4 regions of the Mesorhizobium sp. SP-1A genome follow, and region 4 is predicted to be linked to each of the others. Evidence: predicted binding sites of a transcription regulator. Region 4 holds the regulator's gene; each other region holds the start of a gene.

Region 1 (5,147 bases), on a different contig from region 4:
TATGTCGGGATTAGTGAATGTCGTTTCCGGCACCCTGATGTCGGCCGCGCGGTCCTCATGGACCGATAGCAGGCAGACCAGGGCCGTGGGCTGCTGGCATGCCAACGTGATCTCATAGCCATAGCGGATCAGCATGGAAAACCGCCTAGCGGAAATCCGCGGCGGTCAGCGTGTAGGAATCGCGGCGGCCGTGCGAATAGGCCTTGCACGCGACATCGTAGATGGTTGTGCGCAAGGCGTCGAAAGCCGACAGGCACCTGGCTTCCAGCATCCCCGCCTCGCGTCTAGCGGCATCCGACTTCGTCAGCGCACCCGCCTCGATAAAGAAGCGGATCTGGAACATGCCGTCGTGGCCCATGAAGCGCACGGCGTTGCGCGCTTCGTCGAAGCTGCGGCTTGGGTTGGGAAAGGCCAGCGTCATGACCTGCGCTCCGCCGGTTTCGGGATTGTTCTGAAGGGCGAGAGTTCAATGCGTTCCCTGCGGCGCTCGGCGTTGCGAAGGTTGAGACACAACATGCCGCTGGTTGCATCCAGACGGCTCAGGCCGGTCATGGCATCGCCGCCGAAGCGCGCCGGAATGCCGGTAAAGACATGATAGATCGTCCAGGAACGGTCGGCTTCGATACGGCGGCCATATTGATGGTGCATGGAATCCTGACCGGGCGCGCCGCCTTCGTTTTCCCAGACGCTGATCGCGGCTGCAATTCGCTTCCGTTCAGTCTCCTTGAGGTGCTGCATATTCATGGTCATTGCCTTCCTTCGTCCACCGCTTCCGAGCCGATGATGCCGCAGTAGTGCATTCTGCCGTTCGGGTCGGTGATCGTCATGGAGTCGGGACGCTGTGGCATGTCGAGGGTCCGCGCCAACAGCCGCGCGGCTGCGATGGCGCCGTCGAGATCGTCGAGTTCCACGGTTTCACGACCGATGACGGCATGTGCATCGTCCGCGTCGCGGGTCCTGTAAAACTCGATCATGATCTTCATCGTTCCTGCCCACCGGTCTCGCCGATCGCGGTTATCAGCCCTTGCCGCGCGAAGCGTTGCTGTTCGCGGCGAGCTTTATTTGTTTACCGAACGTGCTTTCAGGCTTGGGCGGCGCCTTTTCCTGCTTCGGCTTCCTGATTTCGCGATTGCTGCGTTTCTGTCCCTTGGCCATGGCCGAACGTCCTTTCGATGAGGGTTGCGCCTTCGCTGAATTGCGAGGCGCGGGCCGGTTCGAGGCTATCCGCGCGTCCCGATGCTCGGCAAGTGGATGAAAGCGCCGATACGCCGCCAAGCAAGCCAGGAGGCACCCTCGATTGCTTCCTCGTCATGGTCGACGCGATAGTCTCCGGCCGGGTGCAGTGTATCGAGGTCCGGCAGCCGGAACGGCGCGGAAAAATGGACGACGGTCTGTGTGGTACGGCTGGCCATGGTTGCGATTTCCGCAGGAGCACGCAAAGGCGCCTCCTGCATTGTTCCCATCCGAACCGGAACGATGCCAACGCTGCCAGTACATCCGTGGTCAGCGCCGGCGTTCATTCCGAGGTTCGAACGGAACGACACATGCGCCGGATTGGCGCAATAAAGCCGCTATCGAGAATTCGGTGGTGAATGGCGGGTCTCTGACACCGCTAAAGCCAAATCGGCCAAATCAACGAGCCACGTATATGCGCTTCAATTGAGCTGCGAACAAGGCGCGGAATAATTTTTATTTATGGACACGAATTAAAAATCTCAATTTACGTAAAATAAACAATCGCTTGAAATCAAAATACAGCCCTTGAAAAGTGATAATTTCTGAAAATTATTTCAGATAGTCAGAGAGATATTTTGAAATACGCAAGAATTAATTTTGGCAGTCCTATCAATCGAGTGCCAAACGCCCTATGTTGGTGACGTGGCAGCCCTACGCGCGGCCGCAGAAAGATCCCAATGAAATTCCGGCCACTCCACGACCGCGTCGTCATCCGGCGTGCGGAAGGTGATTTGAAATCCAGAGGCGGGATCATCATTCCCGACACGGCAAAGGAAAAGCCGCAGGAAGGCGAGGTGGTCGCCGCGGGACCTGGTTCTCGGGACGAAAACGGCACCCTGATCCCGCTCGACGTCAAGGCGGGCGACTTCATCCTGTTCGGCAAATGGTCCGGCACCGAGGTCAGGATCGACGGCGAGGACCTCCTGATCATGAAGGAGGCTGACATCATGGGCATCGTCGAAAAGGCCGGAGCCGCCGCCGACAAGGCCGCCTGACCGCGCTCATTCAAGATCGGCCTCATTCAAGAATCGATTGGACAAACATCATGTCTGCCAAGGAAATCAAATTCTCCACCGATGCCCGCGACCGAATGCTGCGAGGTGTCGAACTGCTCAACAATGCCGTCAAGGTGACGCTGGGACCGAAAGGCCGCAACGTCGTCATCGACAAGGCCTATGGCGCGCCGCGCATCACCAAGGATGGCGTCACGGTCGCCAAGGAGATCGAGCTCGCCGACAAGTTCGAGAATATGGGCGCGCAGATGGTGCGCGAGGTGGCCTCCAAGACCAACGATCTGGCCGGCGACGGCACCACGACCGCGACAGTGCTCGCCGCTTCCATCCTGCGCGAGGGCATAAAGTTGGTCGCCGCGGGCATGAACCCGATGGATCTCAAGCGTGGTATCGACCTCGGCGTCATCGCCGTCGTCAAGGAAATCCAGGCGCAATCGAAGAAGGTCAAATCGTCCAGTGAGATCGCCCAGGTCGGAACCATCGCAGCCAATGGCGACGCGTCGGTCGGTGAAATGATCGCCAAGGCCATGGACAAGGTCGGCAATGAGGGCGTCATCACGGTCGAGGAAGCCAAGACGGCCGAGACCGAACTCGACGTCGTCGAGGGCATGCAGTTCGACCGCGGCTATCTTTCGCCCTATTTCGTCACCAATACCGAAAAGATGCGCGTGGAATTGGAGGAGCCCTACATCCTCATCCACGAGAAGAAGCTCGGCAATCTCCAAGCGATGCTGCCGATCCTGGAGGCCGTCGTGCAGAGCGGCAAGCCGCTGCTGATCATCTCGGAAGATGTCGAGGGCGAGGCTCTCGCCACGCTCGTCGTCAATAAGCTGCGCGGCGGGCTCAAGGTCGCTGCAGTCAAGGCGCCGGGCTTCGGCGACCGCCGCAAGGCCATGCTGGAAGACATCGCCGTTCTGAGTGCCGGTCAGATGGTCTCCGAGGATCTCGGCATCAAGCTGGAAAACGTCACGCTCGACATGCTCGGACGCGCCAGACGTGTCGTGATCGAGAAGGATACGACCACGATCATCGACGGCGCCGGCGATAAGGCAGGCATTGCCTCGCGCATCGCCCAGATCAAGGCGCAGATCGAGGAAACGACCTCGGATTACGACAAGGAGAAGCTGCAGGAGCGGCTGGCCAAGCTGGCCGGCGGCGTCGCGGTGATCCGCGTCGGCGGCGCGACCGAGACCGAAGTCAAGGAGAAGAAGGACCGCATCGACGATGCGCTGAACGCCACGCGCGCGGCGGTCGAGGAAGGCATCGTTCCGGGTGGCGGCGTCGCGCTGTTGCGCGCCAGGACCGCGCTGGCCTCGCTGACGGGTACCAATGCGGACATCAGCGCCGGTGTCTCGATCGTGCTCAGGGCGCTGGAAGCGCCGATCCGGCAGATCGCCGAAAACGCCGGCGTCGAGGGCTCCATCGTCATCGGCAAGCTCGCGGACAGCAAGGATCACAACCAGGGCTTCGACGCACAGACCGAGACCTATGTCGACATGATCAAGGCCGGCATCGTCGATCCCGCCAAAGTGGTGCGCACCGCCTTGCAGGATGCCGGCTCGATCGCCGCCCTGCTGATCACAGCGGAAGCGATGATCGCCGATATCCCGGCGAAGGAGTCCGCCGCCTCGGCAGCCGGAAACGGCGGAATGAGCGGAATGGGCTACTAGGCGCATCGACAGTCGCGGATGCCAGGGACGGCGTCTCCCAATTTCGCATTTCGTTTCAGGCCATCGCGCCCGAACCGACAAGCGAAGGCAGTGCCTCAACCCTCCGCCGGCGGCGGAGGGCAATCGGAACTTCAATCGGAAAGGATTGATACCATGGCCATGCAAAGCACGACGAAACGATCCCTCTCACGGCGCTGGGAAGACTATCAGCCTTCGAAGGCCATGCTCGCCTGGGCGTGCATCGCGGCGGTCGTCGCCACGATGGTCGTCGGCTTCAGCTGGGGCGGCTGGGTGACCGGCGGCACCTCGCAGGCGATGGCCGCGACAGCAGGTGACAACGCGCGCGGAGAACTGGCCTCCGCCATATGCGTCGAACGATTCAACGCGGCACCGGACAAGGCGGCGAAACTTGCCGAGTTGAAGGCCCTGAGCGACAGCTACACGAAACGGCAGTTCATCGAAGCCGGCGGCTGGGCGACCATGCCCGGGCAGACCAGCCCCGACAGGCTGGGCGTTCAAGGCTGCGCCACGGCTCTGGCCGCATAGCCTTCGAGGCAAGATACCCCTGATCGCCGGGCAGGTTTCCGGCGATCTCTTTCGTCATCCACCAAAAGGAGTCCATTCGATGACCGACTCTGTCAGGAAAACCGATCCGAAGCCGGCAACGGAAGAGAACGAACAGAACCGCTTCGAAAGCATCCGCAAGGCGGCTGCCGAACGGCGCCGGAAAGCCGACACCGACGGCACACGCCGGCGTGCCCGCCAGACGGCCGAGGACAACCGTCTGCTATGAAAACGCAAGCGTGACCGCTTCCCCACACCATGACTCCTGCTTGGCGGATCGCTCCGCGCAGCAGTCTCTAGACAAATCGAGGCCCGACCATTGTCGTTGACGCAAGCCGCCACAGCCATCTCCCCGCTCCAGGGCAGCGAACGGGCTTGGCCCAAGGTTCTCGCCAGCTATCGGGAGCCGCACAGGGGGCGCAGCCTGCTTGAACTGACAGTCACCCTTGTCCCGTTCGTCAGCCTTTGGACGCTCGCCGCGATAGCGGTGGGTCATGGCGTCTGGTTGGGAATGGTGCTGACTGTTCCGGCGGCTGGCTTCCTGCTTCGCCTGTTTATGATCCAGCACGATTGCGGTCACGGTTCCTTCTTCGCCCACCGCAAGGCGGATGACTGGACCGGTCGCGCGATCGGCGTCCTGACGTTCACGCCCTATGATTACTGG
Region 2 (5,147 bases), on a different contig from region 4:
CCGGTCTGTGCGTTCCAGCCCCAGGCGAAGTCGGTCTTCTCGCGCAGCTTGCCGACGACGATCGAGCCTTCCGCGCCGGCATTTTCGGCAATCTGGCGAGCCGGCGCCTCGATGGCGCGGCGAACGATGTCGATGCCGTATTTCTGGTCGGTGTTGTCCGTGGTCAGGGCGTCAAGCGCCTTGACGGCGCGCAGCAGGGCGACGCCGCCGCCCGGCAGGATGCCCTCCTCGACCGCCGCACGGGTGGCGTGCAGCGCATCGTCGACGCGATCCTTTTTCTCCTTCACTTCGACTTCGGTGGAGCCGCCGACGCGGATCACCGCGACACCGCCGGCGAGCTTGGCCAGCCGCTCCTGGAGCTTCTCGCGGTCGTAGTCGGAGGTGGTCTCCTCGATCTGTGCCTTGATCTGCGTGACGCGGCCCTGGATTTCTTCCTTGCGACCGGCGCCGTCGACGATCGTGGTGTTCTCCTTCTCGATCACCACCTTCTTGGCGCGGCCGAGCATCTGCAGGGTCACGCTTTCCAGCTTGATGCCCAGATCCTCGCTGATCGCCGTGCCGCCGGTGAGGATGGCGATGTCCTCCAGCATGGCCTTGCGGCGGTCGCCGAAGCCGGGCGCCTTGACGGCCGCGACCTTCAGGCCGCCGCGCAGCTTGTTGACGACCAGCGTGGCGAGCGCCTCGCCTTCGACGTCCTCCGCTATGATGAGCAACGGCTTGCCCGATTGCACCACGGCTTCAAGCACGGGAAGCATGGCCTGGAGATTGCCGAGCTTCTTTTCGTGGATGAGCACATAGGGTTCGTCCAGTTCGACCCGCATCTTGTCCTGGTTGGTGATGAAATAGGGGCTGAGATAGCCGCGGTCGAACTGCATGCCCTCGACCACCTCGAGCTCGGTCTCGGCGGTCTTGGCTTCCTCGACGGTGATGATGCCCTCGTTGCCGACCTTCTGCATGGCTTCCGCCAGGAAGCGGCCGATCTCGGCGTCACCGTTGGCGGAAATCGTACCGACCTGGGCGATCTCGTCGTTCCTGGTGATCTTGCGGGCATTGGCCTTCAATTCGGCGACCACGGCGTCCACCGCCTTGTCGATGCCGCGCTTCAGGTCCATCGGGTTCATGCCGGAGGCGACGGCCTTGGCGCCTTCCCTGACGATGGCCTGGGCAAGAACCGTGGCGGTCGTGGTGCCGTCACCGGCGAGGTCGTTGGTCTTGGAGGCAACCTCGCGCACCATCTGCGCGCCCATGTTCTCGAACTTGTCCTCCAGTTCGATCTCCTTCGCCACCGTCACGCCGTCCTTGGTGATGCGCGGCGCGCCAAACGATTTGTCGATGACGACGTTACGCCCCTTGGGGCCGAGCGTCACCTTCACCGCGTTGGCGAGAATGTCGACGCCGCGCAGCATGCGCTCGCGCGCGTCGGAATGGAATTTCACTTCCTTGGCAGCCATTGGATCACTCCTTCAATAGGCAGCTTTCGTTGACCGGTTGATTGGATCAGCGCCCGTCAGGCCGCTTTCTTCAGTTCGGCGGTCTGCTCGATCACGCCCATCACGTCGCTTTCCTTCATGATCAGAAGGTCCTCGCCGTCCAGCCTGATCTCGGTGCCGGACCACTTGCCGAACAGGATGCGGTCGCCGACCTTAAGGTCGAGCTCGACCAGCTTGCCGCTATCGTCGCGTGCGCCGGGGCCGACGGCGATGACCTCGCCCTCCTGCGGCTTTTCTTTGGCAGTGTCGGGAATGATGATGCCGCCGGCCGTTTTTTCATCGGCCTCGATGCGGCGGACCAGGACACGGTCATGCAATGGACGGAACGCCATATCGTTCTCCTTCAGGACAAACAGATTTTTGAGGTTCCTCCACACCGGACCGGCAATATCGGGCCGGTGCGGGGTACGCGCGACCCTTTCGGCGTCGCGTGCGCATATCGAGCTAGTTTTGCTGTTTTCCGGTTTCAAGAGGCTTCGAAAAATTTTTTGAGACTCGCACTGATCGAGTGCTAGTGCCATGAAAACATGCAGCTAATCGGGGCTTCAGCCGATTATTTCCCGCTTGAATTTTCCGCCCGGTCGAACAAAATTATCCATACCTTCGCCGGCCGCGAGGCTGGCAAAACAGGACCCTGCACAAAGGAGTTTTTTGGAAAGACGGAGGACCCAGATGAACCGACAAACGCTCTCGCCGATCATCCCTTCTCTCGCTCCCGAAACATCGGACCTCGCGCTCGATCGGCTGTTGTCGCCGGCAAGGCATTTCAGGCATCCCGACGAAGTCGTAGAGGACGAAACGCTCGATCTCCAGGAAAAGCGGGCGATTCTCTCGTCATGGGCCTCGGACGCCTGCGCCGTCGACTCCGTTCCGGCGTTGCGCCGGCCACCGGGGGCCGCGCAGCCCGTTTCCTTCGACACGATCATGGACGCGCTATGTCGGCTCGACAGAACGGCTGGGCCCTCACCGGCCTCAGACGGTCGGCGACGCACCGTCGATCGTCTGGACGCATAAAGGCGTAAGGCAGAGGAGACGTATATGGCTACCACGGTCAGCAGGGAATTCCGCCTGCAGATGGAAGGCTATGGCCTGACCACGGCTGAAATCCACTATCATCTTCCGGACCATCCAAGCTTGCTGCAGCTGTACGTCTGGCAGGAGTACGATCTGGCGCCGCATTTTCCGGAATTGAAGGGCTTTCTTGGCTATTGGGAGCGCGAACTGGAGGGCGCACTGCACTCCGTGCGCGTCGCCCACCATCGCCTCATCGAGCCGTCGGAATGGCGCGCCGTCGACGGTGTCATAGCCATCCACTGAAGCCGACTTCGGGCCGCAAACTGTCGATTACCCGGACCGAACGTGACTTGCGGGGAGCGCGTGCTTCCGACGGGATCAATCCGGCCCGCCTGGCCGCATTGAGAAATGCCTTATGCGCGTCGCGGCAGGCGCGCCCGGCAGCACGCCAGCTCCGCCCCCGCGCCCACTCGGGCCATTGCTGGTCTAGGCATTCCAGCGCCTCGAAGCTGCTGGCGACATTGCGCGATGCGGTCAGAAATTTGAGGGTAACAGGTTCGGGGAACCGAACGTCGTTCATCACTTCCTCCGTTCTTGACGTCTTTTGCGAGCAAGCAATCGAACGGGCGTCAATGACGCACGTCTGTCGTGGAGATGGGGACCCTGCGCGGAACGTCAAGACCGTCCACGCCGGCACCGGAGCGCTCAATCATCCTCATCAGCATCCAGAAGATCGATCAGTTCCGCAACGCGGGTGCCCGGCAGCGGCCGTCCTTCGCCCATCAGCGCTTCGTCTTCGTTGAGCCAGGCCCAGGCTTCCCGCAGTTCCTCGAAGGACGCGCCGGTGGACAGAATGTCGGCGATGAGCGTTTCGTCCGTCGGCCCAAGGACCGATACAACGTCCTCACGTGTCAACATTGTCGTTTCCTCCATCGACTGTCCGAGAACGGAAAATGAAAAATCGCACCACGGGCTTCTCGATGATAGCTGTTCTCGCACGAAGAACGCATGGCGCGCTGCCACCGGACATCGCATCCATGGGCTGGCAGTCCGGCCACGGTCCGAGGCTACAGGAAGCCTGTCTGGCCGGAGCAATTTCTCCCTTGTCAACTCGTACTCCCAGCCCGCGCTCCAAGGACTTGCGCTTCGTCGTGGTTCCACATGATCAGAGGCCATGTCGCTCTCCGAAGTACCGAGTCTCTTTCCACTATCGACCGGATTCGGCGGCGATACAGAGACCGCCGCAGCGAATTCAAGCACCAGTCTGCAAAAAATGTTGAAATCCGCCGATCTTCGCTCCCGTCATCCATGAAGGCGCCACCGGCACATCCTTGACCAATCTGACCCTACGGGTCCAAGTGGTAAAAGTCTTGTGGGCTGCCTCGACAGACTTCCGGTCATCGCAGGCGGAATAGCATGCTTCAGATGCCGCCGCGTGAAGAAGGCCGCGTCTTGCGACCGGCCATTCCCCCAGGAACTCTATGTCATCCATGACATGCTCGATCTTTCTGAGAACGAGCCATCGTCGCTCACGAAAATCGACTGCTTGAACATTCCACTTTCCATAGCAACCTCCCTTCTGACTGTGGGACGCATCCTTGGCCATGAGCGCCTCAGCGGTACGGAGTGTCGCTACCTCATGAATGTCGGAGACAACCTTACGTTCCGTTCCGCTGAGCGGGGCTATCAGCCCACCGGTGCCGTCCGCGGCTCGCCAGGTGCGTACGAGAACTGCGGCCTGGTCAAGCCAGAGCCGTTTCGGGATACGCGAAGGCACCGCCACCGCCGGCCTTCGGCGGAACGGCTGCCAAAACAGCAGAAGGCGGCGGATCGTCGTCATCATCGCGCCGGCGATGGCGCATGATGTGACCCCAGTTCCGCAACGAGGGCCGGCTCCTTCGCTGCGCCGATTTCCGCCCGCGCGTCGTCGTTGTCAACGGGCCGGGATTGGAAGCAGCGTCCAGGGCCTTTAGCGCCTGCAGGATTTCCTCCAGGTCAATGAGAGAGCCGTCCTCCATCTGGCGCATCGAGGGCAACCCGGGGACGGCGCGAGCATCGGACGCCCAGGAAGCCAAAAGCGCACGCTTCTCGGCGCGGCTCATCTTGGGATCGGCGAACACCTCATCGGGTCGCTGGAATATCGGCCTGGATGGAACAGGCCCGTCGTGCGGGCTGACATTTTGAAAATCGGCTAGGTCTGTCATCTCCGTTTCTCCGCAATCTGTGCCACCCGGCCGATGCCGGGAGGCAAATCGCAGGTTGAGGGTTCGCGCGGAACTCAGGCAGCTTTGCGCTGCGGTTCCGTGTCGCCGCTGATCTGCTTCTTTTTGCCAGCCTCATCAACCACCACGGCGCCGTCAGCCGAGCCGATGGCAATGCGGCGAGGCTTGAGTTCCTCGGGGATCTCTCGCACGAGATCCACCGACAGCAGGCCGTTCTGCAGCGTAGCGCGCGCGACCTTGACATGGTCGGCCAACTTGAAGACCTGCCTGAAATTACCGGTCGCAAGGCCTTGGTGGAGGACCTGCCGGTCGCCCTGTTCGGGCTTTTTTTGGCCAGTCACGATCAACTCGTGGCCGTGCTGGGTCAGATCGACCTCGCCGAGGCTGTAGCCGGCGATCGCCATGGTGATCCGGTAGTCGT
Region 3 (5,147 bases), 960 kb from region 4:
GGTCAACCACCGCCCCGGCGTGTTCTTCAAGCCGGCCGTGCCGGTCAGCGACTATGACCTCGATTCCGATTGCTATTCCTGGGACTGGGGCGGGCTGCATCTTGTCCAGACGCATCGTTTCGCCGGCGACACAGGCCATAACGCTCCGAGCGGCCTGCCATGGCTGAAGCAGAACCTTGCCGCCTTCGCGTCCGACGGCCGCCCGGTCGTGGTGTTCCAGCACTATGGCTGGGACGTCTTTTCGATCGAAAAATGGGATCCGGCCAAATCCACCTTCGACGACGAAGGCGCCGGCAAGCCGCATTGGTGGTCGGAGACCGACCGGGAGGCCTTGCTGGAGACGCTGAGCGGTTACAACGTCGTCGGCATCTTCCATGGGCATCAGCACGAAACGCCGATGATCTACAACCGCGACGGGCTCGACCTCTTCAAGCCGAAGGCCGCCTTTATGGGCGGCTTCGCGCTTGCAAGGGTAACGTCGGAAGCGATGGACGTGGTGCTGGGGGAGGCAGTGGACGACAACGGAGGCGTCGTGTTCTCCAACGCTTTCAGCAAACCCATCCGCACATGAAAAAGGGCGGCTCCAGCCGCCCTTTCCTAACGCGATTTCACGGCACGGATCAGAGCGCGTCCTTGATCTTTTCCTTCGCGTCGCCGTAGGTCTTCTGCACCTTCCCGGCGGCCTTCTCGACCTTGCCCCTGGCTTCGGTGCTTCTGTTTCCGGTGGCCTTTCCGACAGCCTCCTTCACGGAGCCCTTGACCTGTTTGGCAACGCCGGAAACCTGGTCCTTGTTCACCATTGCGCATCTCCTGGGTTTGTCTTGGCAGAGGAAAACGAGGCGGGGACGAAACGGTTCCCGATGTCGGACAGGTTCAATTTTCAGGTCCAACGGTCTATTTTCAGGAAGAAAAAACGCCTCCCGAGCCTTTATCGCTCGGGAGGCGCCTTGCATTGCAGCGTTCCTTGGATTGCTCCGGAGATCGCCTGACCGACCTTAAACGTGACCTTCAGGCGGTGGTTGCGCCGGATGGCGTCATACTTGCGGTGACGAGCCAGAAAAAAGGGCGGCATCGCTGCCGCCCTTCTCGATTTCGGTGCTGGGCCGGACTTAGAAGTCCATGCCGCCCATGCCGCCCATGCCGCCGCCGGGCATTGCCGGCATCGGGGCGTCCTTCTTCGGAGCCTCGGCGATCATGGCCTCGGTGGTGACCAGCAGGCCGGCAACCGAAGCGGCGTCCTGCAGGGCGGCGCGAACGACCTTGACCGGGTCGACGATGCCGAGCTGGATCAGGTCGCCATACTCGCCGGTCTGGGCGTTGTAGCCGTAGTTCGGCGCCTTGTTCTCGAGGATCTTGCCGGCAACGATCGAAGCCTCGGCACCGGCGTTGGTCGCGATCTGGCGGGCCGGAGCCTGCAGCGCGCGGCGCACGATGTTGATGCCGGCGGCCTGGTCGGCATTGCCGCCGGTGGCCTTGATCGCCTGGGTGGCGCGCAGCAGGGCGACGCCGCCGCCCGGAACGATGCCTTCCTCGACGGCCGCGCGGGTCGCGTTCAGGGCGTCGTCAACGCGGTCCTTCTTCTCCTTGACCTCGATCTCGGTCGCGCCACCGACGCGGATGACGGCAACGCCGCCGGCCAGCTTGGCGAGACGCTCCTGCAGCTTCTCACGGTCGTAGTCGGAGGTGGTCTCCTCGATCTGCTGCTTGATCTGGGCAACGCGGCCCTGGATCTCGGCCTTCTTGCCGGCGCCGTCGACGATCGTGGTGTTCTCCTTCTCGATGCGGACACGCTTGGCCTTGCCGAGCATGTTGACCGTCACGTTCTCGAGCTTGATGCCGAGATCTTCGGAGATGACCTGGCCACCGGTGAGGATGGCGATGTCCTCCAGCATGGCCTTGCGGCGGTCGCCGAAGCCCGGAGCCTTGACGGCGGCGATCTTCAGGCCGCCACGCAGCTTGTTGACGACCAGCGTGGCCAGAGCCTCGCCCTCGACGTCCTCGGAGATGATGAGGAGCGGCTTGGAGGTCTGCACGACGGCCTCGAGCACGGGCAGCATCGCCTGGAGGTTGGAGAGCTTCTTCTCGTGGAGGAGGATGTAGGCATCCTCAAGCTCGGCGACCATCTTGTCCGGGTTGGTGATGAAGTAGGGCGACAGGTAGCCGCGATCGAACTGCATGCCTTCGACGACTTCCAGCTCGGTGTCGGCGGTCTTGGCTTCCTCGACGGTGATGACGCCCTCGTTGCCGACCTTCTGCATCGCCTCGGCGATCATCTTGCCGACCGACTCGTCGCCGTTGGCCGAGATGGTGCCGACCTGCGCGACTTCCTCGGAGGTCTTGATCTTCTTGGCCTTCTTGCCGAGATCGGCGACGACTTCGGCCACGGCGGTGTCGATGCCGCGCTTCAGGTCCATCGGGTTCATGCCGGCGGCGACGGCCTTGGCGCCTTCCTGCACGATGGCCTGGGCCAGCACGGTCGCGGTGGTGGTGCCGTCACCGGCGATGTCGTTAGTCTTGGAAGCGACCTCACGCACCATCTGCGCGCCCATGTTCTCGAACTTGTCTTCCAGTTCGATCTCCTTGGCGACGGTGACGCCGTCCTTGGTGATGCGCGGGGCGCCGAACGACTTGTCGATGACGACGTTGCGGCCCTTCGGGCCGAGCGTCACCTTCACCGCGTCGGCGAGGATGTTGACGCCGCGCAGCATGCGCTCGCGTGCGTCACGGGAGAATTTTACTTCTTTGGCAGCCATATTTAAGCTCCTGGTAAGGGCGCGCGGCCCGAGGGATCAGATGATGGGAACAGGCGGCCGATCAGCCGATGACGCCCATGATGTCGGATTCCTTCATGATCAGAAGGTCTTCGCCATTGAGCCGGACTTCCGTGCCCGACCACTTGCCGAAGAGGACGCGGTCGCCGGCCTTGACGTCCAGCGGGACCAGCTTGCCGCTCTCGTCGCGGGCGCCGGAACCGACGGCGATGATCTCGCCTTCCTGCGGCTTCTCCTTGGCGGTGTCGGGGATGATGATCCCGCCGGCGGTCTTCTCTTCGGATTCGACCCGGCGAACGACCACGCGGTCATGAAGCGGGCGGAACTTCGACTTTGCCATTTGATTTCCTCGGTCAATGATGAGAAACAATTCCTCCGTCCGGCGTGACCGGACCCGTTAGCACTCTATGAGGGTGAGTGCCAACGTTGCCGGTGAGATAGTCCGACCCCACATTGGTGTCAAGAAGCGCGCGCACGCGTTCGCGCATTATCGCGCATTTTGACGCTTCCCCGGCGGGGCGACCGGAGCGTCTGGCGATATTCCCAAACGCTTATTTGCGAGAACGGCTTTTGGTGCAGGTCTGCCGTATCCGCATGGCTGCCATGCATTTTCGGCAGATCACCTTTCTTGTCGGCATATTGAATAATAAGCACGCTTATTATATATGTCGCTCATGGTTTCCGATGGTTTGGATAGGCTTGGATTTCTGATCCACGACGCGGCGCGGCTCATGCGCAAGCGCTTCGAGATGCGCGCCAGCGGGCTTGGCCTCTCCGCAGCGCAATGGCGCCTGCTGGTTCGCGTGGCGAAGGAGGAGGGGGTGGCCCAGGCCCGGCTGGCCGAGCTCCTCGAAATCGAGCCGATCAGCGTTTCGCGCCTGATCGACCGCATGCAGGAGGGCGGCTGGATCGAGCGCCGCACCGACGCGACGGACCGCAGGGTCCGCACCATTTATCCGACCGCGAAGGCGCGGGAGGCCTACGCCCACATCAAAAGCTTGGCGGGCGAGGTCTACGAGGAAGCGCTGGCCGGCATGTCAATGGAAGCTCGCCTCGCGCTGGTCGCGGGACTGTCCACCGTCATCGACAATCTTTCTGACTGCGAAACGCAGCCGGTCGAGCGTCAAAAGGTTCCTGAAGGCGTAACATCATGAATGCGGTATCGAAGATAGACGAGGAAAAGGCGGAAAAGCTCGAAATGGAGGCGCCCGCGCAGCAGCCTGCGCCCGCTCCGGTGGCGGCTGCCGCGCCTCCCCAGGACGTTCCTCCGCAACCCAAAAAGAAGAAGAGCCGGAAAGGTCGTTTCGCGCTGATGCTGGCGCTGCCGCTCCTGCTCGTGGTTGGCGGCGGCTATTTCTGGGTCACCGGCGGCCGCTACGAAGAGACGGACAACGCCAATCTGAGGCAGGCCAAGGTCTCGATCGCGGCCGATACGGCCGGCCGCATCGTCCAGGTGGATGTCAACGACAACCAGATCGTCAAGAAGGGCGACGTGCTCTTCGTGATCGATCCGGAGCCCTACCGCATCGCCCTCGCACAGGCCGATGCCGCCGTCGCGACCGCGCGCCTCAATGTCGAGCAGCTTCGCGCCGCCTACAGCCAGGCCATTGCGCAGGAGCGTTCGGACCAGGCCCAGGTCGACTATGCACAGGCGCAGTTCAATCGCGCTTCCGATCTCGCCCAGAAGGGCATAAATGCCAAGTCGGCACTGGACCAGGCCCGTACGGACCTCGACAAGGCCAGGCAGCAGCTGGCCGTGGCGGAGCAGGGCATCGTCAGCGCCAAGGCCGCGCTCGGCGGCAATCCCGATATCCAGACCGACCAGCATCCGACGGTGCTTGCGGCGCTCGCTCAGCGCGACAAGGCCGCATACGATCTGAGCCAGACCACGGTTCGTGCTCCGGGCGACGGCATCGTCTATCAGGCGTCATCGTTCAAGCCGGGCCAGTACGTCACCGTCGGTACGCCGCTTTTCGCGCTGGTCGAAACCGGCGACACCTGGATCGAGGCCAATTTCAAGGAAACGCAGCTCACCCACATGAAGCCCGGCCAGGAGGCCGACGTCGAGCTCGACACCTATCCGGGCAAGACCTTCAAGGCGACGATCCAGGCGGTCGGCGCGGGCACCGGCGCGGAATTCTCGCTGCTGCCGGCGCAGAACGCCACCGGCAACTGGGTCAAGGTCACGCAGCGCATCCCCGTCTACCTGAAGCTGGACGACCCCGACAAGAACCTGGCCCTGCGCACCGGCATGAGCGCCGACGTGACCGTGGATACCGGGGTTTCGCGCGGTTTCGGCGCGCTGTTCGGACATGCCTATTCGAACGAGACGGGTCAGGCAGCCGCGCAGCCGAAGAAGAACTGAAGCGGGCGGGA
Region 4 (5,147 bases):
GTTCGTCGACGACGACCCGAAGGCCGACGCCGAAGCGCAGGCAGAACTGGAAAAGGCCGCCCGCAAGCAAGGCTTCAAGCATATCGATTTCCAGTACGAGCCGATCGCGGCCGCGCTGGACTACGAGCATGGGGTCAACCGCGAGGAACTGGCGCTGATCGTGGACATGGGCGGCGGCACGTCCGATTTCTCCATCGTGCGCGTGTCGCCCGAGCGCGCCGCCGCGAGCGACCGCAAGGGCGACATATTGGCCAATCGCGGCATCCATATCGGCGGTACGGATTTCGACCGGCTGCTTTCCATCGCCCATGTCATGCCCGAGCTCGGCTATCTGACGCCGACCAAGGACGGCAAGCGCAACCTGCCGGCCGGCTATTTCATCGACCTCGCCACCTGGCAGCGCATCAACCTGCTCTATACGCCCAAGGCGATGCTGGACCTGCGCCAGATCCGCTTCGAGGCGGCGCGGCAGGACCTTGTGGATCGCATGATCGAGGTGGTCGAGCAGCGCTACGGGCACGCGCTGGCGACCAAAGTGGAGCGGGCAAAGATCGCGCTGACCGACGGCGACGAAGCCGAGATCGAGGTGGCGCTGCCCGGCGCGAAATTCGCCGCAGCGCTTACCAGGCAGGGACTTGAGGACACGATCCGCGCCGAGGTCGGCCGGGTGACGAAGACGGTTGCCGACACGCTGGCGCAGGCCGGCGTCAGGCCGGCCGACATCACCGCCGTGTTCCTGACCGGCGGCTCGACCGCCATACCGCTGGCGCGGCGCAGCATCCTGTCGCTGGTGCCGCAAGCCGAGGTGGTGCAGGGCGACGCCTTCGGCTCGGTCGGGCTCGGCCTGGCGCTCGACGCGCAGCGCAAGTTCGCCTGATCTATTGGGCCCTGATCTATTGGCCTTTGTAGCTGACGCGCCAGATCGTGCCGTTGCCGTCCTCGGTTACGATCAGGGAGCCGTCCTTCGCCACGGCTACGCCGACGGGGCGTCCCCACACCCTTGAATCGGAGAGGACGAAGCCGGTCATGAAGTCCTCGTATTCGCCGGTCGGCTTGCCGTCCTTGAAGCGCAGCCGCACAATCTTATAGCCGGTGCGCTTGCCCCTGTTCCACGAGCCATGCAGGGCAACGAACGCATCGCCCTTGTACTCGGCCGGGAACTGGCCGCCTTCATAGAAGGCGATGCCGAGCGGCGCCGAATGCGCCTGCATCAGCACGTCGGGGACGGTGGCCTTGTCCTTCAGGTCGGGCCGTTCGCCGGCGTGGCGCGGGTCCTCATGCGAGCCGATATAGTACCAGGGCCAGCCATAGAAGGCGCCCTGCTGCACAGCCGTCGCATATTCGAACGGCACGTCGTTGCCCAGCTCGTCGCGCTCGTTGACCACGCACCAGAGCGCGCCCGTGGCCGGCTGCACGGTCAGGCCCGAGCAATTGCGCAGGCCGGTGGCCACGACGCGGCCGTTTCCGCCGTCGGGATCGTAGGCGCGCACTTCGGCGCGGCCCTGCTCGGCGCCCCAGGCATAGCCCAGCGGCTTGTCGCGCGCCCATCGCTCGACGCCGCCCTTCGGCGCCTTGCCCATGTCCTCCGCTATGTTGGAGCCCGAACCGACCGACAGGTACAGGGTTTTCCCGTCCGGCGAGAAGGCGATGTCGCGCGTCCAGTGATGACTGGCGGGAATGTCCGCCACGACGGTTTCCGGCCCGCCGGAAGCTTTCAATTCGCCGTCCTTGTAGGGAAAGCGCACCACGCTGTCGGAGTTGGCGACATAGACCCATTTCGGGTCGTCGGGAGGATGGAAGGCGATGCCGTAGGGTTGGTGCAGGCCGGTGGCGAAGACGCCTTGTTCAACCGGCCTGGCGCCGTTCTGCCCAAGCCGGTACACGCGGACCTGATCGGCGCGCGAATCCGCCACGAACAGGTCGCCGTTGGGAGCTACCCGCACCGCGCGCGGATTGCGGATGCCGGAGGCGACCAGTTCGGCCGAAAAGCCGGGCGGAAGGTGGAGCCTGGCGTTTTTCGGCATTTGCGCCCGCCCGGGTCCGTTGGACGCGGATTGGCCGGGCGTTGGCTCCGGCAGGTCCTGCGGCCGGATCAGCCGAACAGCGCCCGGGCGGTCTGCGCGCCAGTCGCCGAAGGCGGCCTTGCCTTTCAGGACATTTTGTTCCTGCGCGAACGCCACCGCGCAGCCGGCCGCAAAGACGACAACGCCGCAGGCCACCAATGGCAGGATTTTCATGTCGTCCTCCCCGCTTTGCGTCCGACGTCGAACGCAGGGACGACAAAGCCGTTCCATCCAAACGGCTGCCGGAAGCGATTATCCTGCGTTTTCGTTCAGGCGCTTTTCCAGTTCGACCAGGTCGGCCGGCAGCGGCAATCCCATGGCGCGCAATTCGCCGAGCCGCTCGCGCAATTGCTCGCGCACCTCGTCCGCGTCCTCGGGCTGGTTCACCATCTCCTGAAGCAGAAGGCTGATCTCCGCCTTGATCGCTTCGAGCGCCATTTCGAACCCTCCGGTCTGTTTACCCGTCCAGTCCCTCAGCGCAGCATGCGCGAGATAAGCTGCGCGGTATAGTCCACCATCGGCACGATGCGGGCGTAGTTCAGCCGCGTCGGGCCTATGACGCCCAGCGCGCCGACCACGCGCGCATCCTTGTCGCGATAGGGGGCGACGACCAGCGACGACCCCGACAGCGAGAACAGCTTGTTCTCCGAGCCGATGAAGATGCGCACCCCGGGCCCCTGTTCGGCAAGGTCGAGCAGTTGCAGCAGCCCGTCCTGCGTCTCCATGTCCTCGAACAGGTGCTTGAGCAGTTCGATATCGGCCTGGGCGGTAACGTTCTCCAGAAGGTTGGCGCGGCCGCGCACGATAAGCCGCGCCGGCAGATCGCTTTCGGTGCCGGCCCAGACGGCCAGTCCCCGCTCGACCAGTTCCTGCGAGAGCGTGTCCAAGGCGGCGCGGGTCTCTTCCTTCAGCCGCACGATCTCCGTGCGCGCCTCGGCCATGGTGCGCCCGCGAATATTGGCGTTGAGGAAGTTCGAGGCTTCGTGGAGCTGGGAAACCGTGACGCCGGGCGGCAGGTCGATGATGCGGTTCTCGACATCGCCGGTCTGCGAGACCAGCACGGTGAGCGCCTTGGTCGGCTCGAGCTGGATGAACTCGATGTGCTTGAGCGGCGCCTCGTGCTTGGCCGCCAGCACCAGCCCGGCGCCACGCGACATGCCCGACAGCATCTGGCTGGCTTCCGTCAGCATGTGCTCCAGCGAGGCGCCCTCGCCCGACGCCTTGACCTGCGCCTCGATGGCGCGGCGCTCCTCGTCGGACAAGTCGCCGAGTTCCATAAAGGCGTCGACGAAGAAGCGCAGGCCGGCCTGCGTGGGCAGGCGTCCGGCCGAGACATGCGGGGCATAGATGAGGCCCAGATGCTCCAGGTCGCTCATGACGTTGCGGATCGTGGCCGGCGACAGGGACGAAGGCAGGATGCGCGACAGGCTGCGCGAGCCGACCGGCTCGCCGTCGCGCAGATAGGAATCGACGATGCGCCTGAAAATGTCGCGCGAGCGGGTATCCAGCGCCTGCAAGGCGGATGCCTGTGTCATGTGATCGGAAACGGGCTTCGTCATCTGGCGCAAGGACCTCCGGGATTGAGGATATAGACATCCCAACAAGCGGTGCAAGCCGGCCGTTTTCCTTTGCGCGGCACGGTGCGGAGGGGTACAAGCCGGCCACGAACACGGCAAAGATCACGGAAAGACACCGAATGCGCCCCTCCAGACGCCAGAACGACGAAATGCGCGCCATCTCCTTCGAGCGCGGCGTTTCCAAGCATGCGGAAGGCTCATGCCTGGTCAAGTTCGGCGACACGCATGTGCTTTGCACCGCGAGCCTGGAGGAGAAGGTGCCGGGCTGGATGCGCAATTCCGGCAAGGGCTGGGTGACCGCCGAATACGGCATGCTGCCGCGCTCCACGGGCGAGCGCATGCGGCGCGAGGCCTCCTCCGGCAAGCAGGGCGGCCGCACGCTGGAAATCCAGCGCCTGATCGGCCGCTCGCTGCGCGCGGTGGTGGACATGCAGGCGCTGGGCGAGCAGCAGATCACGGTGGATTGCGACGTGCTGCAGGCCGACGGCGGCACCCGCACCGCCGCCATCACGGGCGGCTGGGTGGCGCTCTACGACTGCCTGCGCTGGATGGAGGCGCGCCAGATGGCGAGCGTCTCCAGGGTGCTGAAGGACCATGTCGCGGCGATCTCCTGCGGCATCCATGACGGCCAGCCCGTGATCGACCTCGACTATCTGGAGGATTCGTCGGCCGGCACCGACGCCAATTTCGTCATGACCGGCAAGGGCGGCATCGTCGAGATCCAGGGCACGGCCGAGGGCGAGCCCTTCTCGGAGGACCAGTTCGCCACGCTGATGACGCTGGCCAAGAAAGGCATTTCGCGGCTGGTGGACCTGCAGAAGATGGCGGTGGGGTGAACAGGCCGATGAAGGCGGCTTTTCATATTGCCCGGATGCAACCCTCCGCCATTCTCGAGTCCGCGCTCTACGTCACCGATCTCGACGCCGCGGAAGCCTTCTATAGCGAGGTTCTGGGGCTGGAACGCATCGCCAAGGCGGAAGGCCGGCACGTGTTCTTCCGCTGCGGCCACGGCGTGCTGCTGCTTTTCAACGCCGAGGCGACGAAGCACCCGCCCGCCCCTGGCGCCCGCCTGCCCGTGCCGCCGCATGGCACGGCCGGCGAAGGACATCTGTGCTTTTCGGCCACGGCAGAGGAAATCGACCGCTGGAAAGCGCATCTGGAAGCGAAAGGCGTCGCCATCGAAGCCGATTTCGAGTGGCCGCCAAAGCCCGGACAGGCCAAGGGCGGCCGCTCCATCTATCTGCGCGATCCGTCCGGCAACTCGCTGGAGTTCGCCGAGCCGAAAATCTGGGGTTTCTGATGCATTCGCTGAACGGGAAAAAGATCGTCGTGGCCAGCCACAACGCGGGCAAGCTGCGCGAGTTCTCCGACCTGATGGCGCCGTTCGGCTTCGAGGCCGGATCGGCCAAGGAATACGGCCTGCCCGAGCCCGACGAGACCGGCACCACCTTCGAGGAAAACGCCTACATCAAGGCCCATGCCGCGGCCATGGCCACCGGCCTGCCGG

The links. Region 4 encodes HrcA, which represses chaperone genes, less so after heat shock. Its sites were predicted from a motif close to GTTAGCACTCNCNNNNNGNGAGTGCTAAC; they were not measured.
Region 1: the regulator HrcA is predicted to act here: its motif matches at 1,833-1,861, upstream of QU595_RS17385 (co-chaperone GroES).
Region 2: the regulator HrcA is predicted to act here: its motif matches at 1,978-2,006, upstream of QU595_RS28895 (co-chaperone GroES).
Region 3: the regulator HrcA is predicted to act here: its motif matches at 3,168-3,196, upstream of groES (co-chaperone GroES).

Annotation. Positions count from the first base shown of each region.
Region 1 is NZ_JAVXZD010000003.1:512,890-518,036, reverse strand. It holds gene QU595_RS17415 (transglutaminase family protein) at 1-135, opposite strand, end outside; gene QU595_RS17410 (DUF1488 domain-containing protein) at 146-421, opposite strand; gene QU595_RS17405 (hypothetical protein) at 418-744, opposite strand; gene QU595_RS17400 (hypothetical protein) at 747-983, opposite strand; gene QU595_RS17395 (hypothetical protein) at 1,018-1,155, opposite strand; partial or broken gene QU595_RS17390 (hypothetical protein) at 1,227-1,412, opposite strand; gene QU595_RS17385 (co-chaperone GroES) at 1,914-2,231, shown strand; gene groL (chaperonin GroEL) at 2,282-3,919, shown strand; gene QU595_RS17375 (hypothetical protein) at 4,073-4,465, shown strand; gene QU595_RS17370 (hypothetical protein) at 4,545-4,712, shown strand; gene QU595_RS17365 (fatty acid desaturase) at 4,803-5,147, shown strand, end outside.
Region 2 is NZ_JAVXZD010000012.1:99,330-104,476, forward strand. It holds gene groL (chaperonin GroEL) at 1-1,451, opposite strand, end outside; gene QU595_RS28895 (co-chaperone GroES) at 1,508-1,822, opposite strand; gene QU595_RS28900 (hypothetical protein) at 2,163-2,504, shown strand; gene QU595_RS28905 (usg protein) at 2,529-2,807, shown strand; gene QU595_RS28910 (DUF982 domain-containing protein) at 2,791-3,084, opposite strand; gene QU595_RS28915 (hypothetical protein) at 3,210-3,422, opposite strand; gene QU595_RS28920 (DUF982 domain-containing protein) at 3,757-4,110, opposite strand; gene QU595_RS28925 (hypothetical protein) at 4,247-4,624, opposite strand; gene QU595_RS28930 (Hsp20 family protein) at 4,783-5,147, opposite strand, start outside.
Region 3 is NZ_JAVXZD010000001.1:1,623,247-1,628,393, forward strand. It holds gene QU595_RS08010 (metallophosphoesterase) at 1-571, shown strand, start outside; gene QU595_RS08015 (CsbD family protein) at 621-800, opposite strand; gene groL (chaperonin GroEL) at 1,110-2,753, opposite strand; gene groES (co-chaperone GroES) at 2,815-3,111, opposite strand; gene QU595_RS08030 (MarR family transcriptional regulator) at 3,446-3,925, shown strand; gene QU595_RS08035 (HlyD family secretion protein) at 3,922-5,136, shown strand.
Region 4 is NZ_JAVXZD010000001.1:663,961-669,107, reverse strand. It holds gene QU595_RS03205 (Hsp70 family protein) at 1-877, shown strand, start outside; gene QU595_RS03200 (sorbosone dehydrogenase family protein) at 894-2,237, opposite strand; gene QU595_RS03195 (hypothetical protein) at 2,316-2,501, opposite strand; gene hrcA (heat-inducible transcriptional repressor HrcA) at 2,537-3,622, opposite strand; gene rph (ribonuclease PH) at 3,760-4,476, shown strand; gene QU595_RS03180 (VOC family protein) at 4,512-4,940, shown strand; gene rdgB (RdgB/HAM1 family non-canonical purine NTP pyrophosphatase) at 4,940-5,147, shown strand, end outside.